Regions from separate parts of the Fictibacillus sp. UD genome, predicted to be linked through region 2. Evidence: riboswitches for the same ligand, from Rfam matches in the RefSeq annotation. Region 2 holds a riboswitch; the other holds the start of a gene.
The links. Region 2 has a riboswitch for FMN ahead of ribE (riboflavin synthase). Riboswitches for the same ligand answer to the same signal wherever they lie in the genome.
Positions count from the first base shown of each region.

Region 1: linked by a shared signal. The riboswitch ahead of P8610_RS17365 (ECF transporter S component) and the one ahead of ribE (riboflavin synthase) in region 2 are both predicted to bind FMN.

Region 1 covers NZ_JARUHH010000016.1:24,010-27,226, forward strand. The annotation lists gene P8610_RS17360 (NupC/NupG family nucleoside CNT transporter) at 1-1,108, shown strand, start outside; gene P8610_RS17365 (ECF transporter S component) at 1,411-1,989, opposite strand; FMN riboswitch at 2,180-2,362, opposite strand; gene P8610_RS17370 (hypothetical protein) at 2,462-2,704, shown strand; gene dapF (diaminopimelate epimerase) at 2,723-3,217, shown strand, end outside.
Region 2 covers NZ_JARUHH010000009.1:22,861-26,077, reverse strand. The annotation lists gene P8610_RS14160 (TrkH family potassium uptake protein) at 89-1,456, shown strand; FMN riboswitch at 1,512-1,659, shown strand; gene ribE (riboflavin synthase) at 1,851-2,501, shown strand; gene P8610_RS14150 (bifunctional 3,4-dihydroxy-2-butanone-4-phosphate synthase/GTP cyclohydrolase II) at 2,513-3,217, shown strand, end outside.

The DNA of each region.
Region 1 (3,217 bases), on a different contig from region 2:
TGCGATTCAAGTTGCCTTCGCATTAATCGTATTAAAATGGGATGCGGGTAAGAAAGCTTTGCAAGGTGTTTCTGAAAAAGTTTCTAACGTTGTTGCTTATGCGAACGAAGGAATTACTTTCTTGTTTGGAAGTATGATTCCAGCAGAAGGAAAAGGATTTATTTTTGCATTTCAAGTTTTAACAGTAATCATTTTCTTTTCTTCTTTAATCTCAGTTCTTTACTATCTAGGTATCATGCAATGGGTTGTAAGAATTTTGGGTGGAGCTCTATCCAAGCTATTAAAAACAAGTAAAGCTGAATCTATGAGTGCTACAGCAAACATTTTCTTAGGTCAAACTGAAGCACCTCTTGTAATTCGTCCATATATGAATCGTTTAACACAATCGGAGCTTTTCGCAGTAATGGTCGGTGGACTTGCATCGGTAGCAGGTTCTGTACTAATTGGTTACTACCTATTAGGTGTACCTCTAGAGTACTTGATCGCAGCTAGCTTTATGTGTGCTCCTGCAGGACTTGCGATTGCGAAAATCATTGTTCCTGAAACAGAAGAGCCTGAAACAATGGGTGAGATCAAATTAGAGCGTGACAAAGATACAGTAAACGTAATCGACGCTGCAGCAAAAGGTGCTGGAGATGGACTTCAAATTGCACTAAACGTTGGGGCAATGCTACTTGCTTTTATCGCACTTATCGCACTAGTTAACGGTATCCTTGGCGGAATCGGTGGCTGGTTTGGCTATGAGATCACACTTCAGCAAATCTTGGGCTATCTATTTGCTCCAATTGCATTCGTAATTGGTGTACCTTGGGAAGAAGCAGTTAAAGCCGGTACTTTTATCGGTCAAAAAATTGTATTGAATGAGTTTGTTGCTTATTCTTCATTTGCACCTCAAATTCCTGACTTAATGCCGAAAACGGTAGCGGTTGTAAGTTTCGCACTTTGTGGTTTCGCGAACCTTTCTTCGATCGCAATCCTTTTAGGTGGTCTTGGAGCTATGGCGCCAAACCGTCGTCCAGACATCGCAAGACTTGGAATGCGTGCTGTTATCGCAGCTACAATTGCTAACTTACTAAGCGGTGCAATTGCAGGTATGTTTATTCTATAAGAATTGTTTAACTTCAAGATGCTCAAGCCTATGCTTGAGCATCTTTTTGTGTGTTGGGGGTATCCATGGTCCTTGAAGAATACCAGTCGTGGTACCTCCCCATAATTAAGTCTAGATGAACAAAATTAGTTGAAATGAGAGCTAATTAGGTCGTACCAAACTTCAATTAAGTCTAAATTCTATATAAAGGCCATTCGCTAAATATCGACAACTGATCTCAGCTCGTGACAGCCTTTATACCCCTATGTTGGAACACAAAAAAACCGCAACGGGAATCTCTCGCTGCGGTTTATTTCATCTATTTAAGCCTGCTGAGCAATCTGTTTCATTACCCATGGCTGCATTCGATTATATAGTGCTATGAATAGCAAAGTAATAATCGTTCCTTTTATCAAGTTAAACGGTGTAATCCCTTTTAGAATAAGATCCATCATCATTTGGCTAGACATCGGGTCAGCACCTAGGAACCACGTATATGCTGGCAAGATGATCAGATAGTTCAGTAATCCCATCATAAAAGTCATCAAAACTGTTCCTAGAATTAAGCCAGTTGAAAGACGTTTAACCGTATGCTTTTTGCGGAATAGGTAGGATACTGGAAGAATGAAAAGGATCCCGGCAACAAAGTTTGCTAATTGACCAACGGGTACACCTGTAAAACTTCCAACAATTCCGTAATGAAGTACATTTTTAATTGCTTCAACCATTATTCCTGCTGCTGGTCCGAATATGATGGCAGCTAGCAGTGCAGGCACCTCACTAAAATCAATTTTTAGAAATGGAGGCAGTCCTGGAAACGGAAAGTCGAGCATCATCAGTACATATGCAATCGTACTGAGCATCGATACCGCTACCATTTGTTTGATTTTTCCCTTTTGCATTGAAATCTCTCCTCTTTTGTGTTGCGCCATCTCATGATTTCGAATGCAGCACAGCCTGTTTCATACAAAAAAACCTTAGTCAAAGAACGGACTAAGGGAGGTTGTCTGATAAACAGCATGTAGAAGAAGCATTTACATAAATGGTAAAATGCGCACTTAAACAAAGGCTCATTTACATGAACCGCTGTACCAACATCTTCTCCCATCCAGACTATACTGTCGGCTCTGGAGTTACACCAGATCAGCAAAATGGTGACATCGAAGTCTTTAGCCTAAACGTTTGTTTTGGCATTTCCAAATCGCTCACGGGCTGATGAAGAGGGAATCTTCAATTACCGCCGGTCGGGAATTTCACCCTGCCCCGAAGATGGATCGCTATTGTATTTTGTTACATCACCTATTATACTTTAAAAAATGTAAGTTGTGAACGAATATGCTACAACCATACCTTCCAAATAGAGGATGAACTCACATGAAATTAACCTTTGAATATACATGGCCGTATGAAAGAATGATGAATGATATCTATATTTCGGAGTGTCCGTTCTGTAAACAAGATAATGTGTTAACTTCTTTTAAAGAGGATCAGATGAATCTTGCCAAAGAAGCGATTAAACAGATTTTAATCATGCCGTGCTGTCATGGCAAGATAACTATTCTAAATGCGGATGACGATTATTTTTATACAGATGAAAAATTAAGAGGGCAATCTTAAGGAGCTGGGTTATAGATTATGGATACTTTGAAATTCACGAAGATGCATGGACTTGGCAATAATTATATTTACGTCAATATGTTTGAAGAAACAATCGCTGAAGCTGACATGCCTCAACTAGCAGTAGCTGTTTCAAATCCCTACACTGGAATTGGATCAGACGGTATGATCTTAATCTGCCCAAGTGATGTGGCACCCGTTAAGATGCGGATCTTTAACAACGATGGATCGGAAGCTAAGAACTGTGGTAATGGACTTCGCTGCGTAGCTAAATATGCGTACGAACACGCACTAGTGAAAGAAACAGAATTTCAGATTGAAACTCTTGGCGGATTAGTAACTGCAAAAGTAACACCAGATCACAACAATAAAGTATCGTTCGTTACCGTTAATATGGGGAAGCCGATCCTACAACCCCGACAAATTCCATTGAATGGCTTTAACAATCTTGATCAAGTAATAAATGAGGCTGTATCTTTTAATGGATACTCTTTAAATATGACAGCAGTATCA
Region 2 (3,217 bases):
ATGTTCAATTTCACCTTGTTAAATGGAAATGCTATTGTTAAGATTTCAGAAGGTTACAGAAAAATTCCCTCGACAGGTGAAAAAATATATGTTTAAAAATACAGCAACAACACAACAAAAAAAGACTTTTTTAACTTCTGTTCAACTTATCGTTATTTTTTATTTATTGTCTGTTTTAGTAGCGACCATTTTATTAAGTTTGCCGGTCGGACATAACAAGGGCGTAGAACTGAAGTTTATCGATGCATTATTTACTGCAGTCAGTGCTGTAAGTGTTACAGGTCTGACCGCTGTCAATATCTCTGAAACATTCAACCATATAGGTGTTGTCCTTCTGGCAATCATCGTGCAAATCGGTGGGATTGGCGTTATGACGCTAGGAACAGCGATTTGGCTTTTAATCGGCAAGCGCATAGGGATGAGAGAGCGCCAATTGATAATGACGGATCAAAACCAATCCACGCTTGCAGGTCTTGTGCAGCTGATGAAGCAAATCTTAACACTAATAATAGGGATTGAGGTTGTCGGAACCGTTTTATTCTTTATCCTGTTTCAACCCTATTACGATACGGAAGTAGAAGTGTTGTATCACGCATTCTTCGCCTCTGTTACAGCAACGACGAATGCTGGATTCGATATTACGGGAAGCTCGCTGATCCCGTTCCGCAACGATTATCTTGTTCAAATCGTTACGATGTGCTTGATTACAGCAGGTGCCATTGGATTTCCTGTACTTGTAGAAATCAATAACTTTATCAAAGAAAGAAAGTATTTAGAGCGCTATACGTTTACCCTCTTCACGAAGGTTACTACGACTACCTTTGCATTATTGGTTGTTACTGGCGCAATCGGAATTTATGTTTTGGAGATGAATGCTTTTTTTGAGGGTAAATCTTGGCATGAAACGTTATTTTATTCTTTATTCCAGTCCGTTACAACACGAAGCGGCGGTTTATCCACCATGGATGTCTCTGAATTCACAGTGCCAACCCTTCTTTATTTAGGAGTGATGATGTTTATTGGAGCATCACCGAGTTCTGTCGGTGGTGGTATCCGAACAACAACTTTTGCTGTAGCCTTATTAGCTATTCTCTTTTACGCTAAAGGTAGAAACACAATTAAGATCTTTAAGCGTGAAATTTATCCAGAAGATATACAAAAGTCGTTTATTGTTATTATCGTTGCTATGGTGCTTTGTACGACTTCTACAATTATCCTAGCAATTACAGATCCGATGCCGATTGAGTATCTCTTTTTTGAAGTGTGCTCTGCATTCGGAACAACAGGGCTCTCAACTGGAATTACTGGTGATTTGAGCTCGATCGGAAAAGTTATTCTTATGCTGTTGATGTTTATCGGAAGAATTGGCGTACTGTCATTCCTCTTTATCATCCGAGGGAAAGTAGTAACAGAACACATTCATTATCCTAAAGAAAAATTAATTATTGGCCAATAAAAGCAATCATGTTTGAATTCAGTCTATTGTTTACTTATAATGAACATAAGTAAATAGTGTCCTTCGGGGTCGGGTGAAATTCCCAACCGGCGGTGATGAGGCAGTGGCCTCTTAGTCCGTGACCCGGTTTTGCGATTCGTGAAAACGGTGGATTCGGTGCAAATCCGAAGCCGACAGTATAGTCTGGATGGGAGAAGGAACGTGAACGCTTTTAATTGCCTGTATTTTAAAAAAGGTAGATTAAAGGTTTATTTCGTTATACTTTTAACACAAACCCCGGAAGCAATCTGTTTCCGGGGTTATTTTTATTTAAGAGAATCAAGACTCCCGCTTTGCATATTTACGATGATTATTTTTCTTATAAAAGAACAAGTTACAAGGGAGGGAAAGTTCTTTGTTTACAGGCATCATTGAGGAAAAAGGAACGATTAAGGCAATTTCAAAAGGCGATGAAACAATCGTACTTACTATTTCCGCAGAAGAGGTGTTGAAAGACGTGCACCTTGGAGACAGTATTGCGGTAAACGGGGTATGTCTAACCGTTACTTCTTTCGGCAAAAATCAGTTCACAGTAGATGTGATGCCAGAAACGTTCAAGTCTTCAACTTTGAAACTTTTAAACAATCGGGACAAAGTAAATTTGGAACGAGCTATGGCAGCAGGAGGAAGGTTTGGCGGACACTTCGTTTCTGGGCATGTTGATGGTACAGGAGACATTGTAGAGAAGCGGCCAGAAAAAAATGCGATCTATTATACGATTGCACTTCCAGATCAACTGATGCGCTACTTTATGCTAAAAGGCTCCGTTTGTGTAGATGGGACAAGTCTTACCGTTTTTGACGTTACGAATAATACGATAACAGTCTCCTTGATTCCACATACCGCAGAACATACGATTTTAGGAATAAAAGGAGCGGGAGACGTTGTGAATATCGAATGTGATATGCTCGCAAAATACGTTTACAGAATGTTAGCTCCCGAAAAAGAAGACCAAAAACAAAAGTCGAAGCTGTCTCTTGATTTCTTACAAGAGCACGGATTTTAGGAGGAGAGTTCATGTTTCACTCCATAGAAGAAGCAGTTGCAGATTTAAGAGAAGGAAAAATTGTTATCGTTGTGGATGATGAAGATCGTGAAAACGAAGGAGATTTTGTTGCGTTAGCTGAAGGAATTACACCTGAAGCCATCAATTTTATGGTGACTCACGGACGTGGTCTCGTTTGTACACCGATCTCTGAAGAAATTGCGTTAAAGCTGGATCTTTCACCGATGGTAGCAGCCAATACCGATTCACACGGCACCGCTTTTACGATTAGCGTCGATCACAAATCAACAACAACCGGGATTTCAGCTCAAGAACGAGCAGCTACTGTTCGGGAGCTTGTGAATAATGATTCTGTGCCATCTGACTTTAAGCGGCCAGGACATATCTTTCCGTTGATCGGAAAAAAGGGCGGCGTGTTGAGACGAGCGGGGCACACAGAAGCCGCAATTGACTTAGCGAAAATGGCTGGCAGCCAATCTGCTGGTGTAATCTGCGAAATTATGAAAGAGGACGGAACGATGGCTCGTGTTCCTGAACTCGTTGAACTGGCAAAACAGCACAATATGAAACTAATTACGATTAAAGACCTTATCACGTACCGAAACAAAACAGAACAGATGGTGAAGCGTGAAGTCGAAATCAATCTACCAACTGAGTTTGGTGATTTTAAAGCAATTGGGTTCTCAAATGTGCTGGATGAGAAAGAACATGTGGCC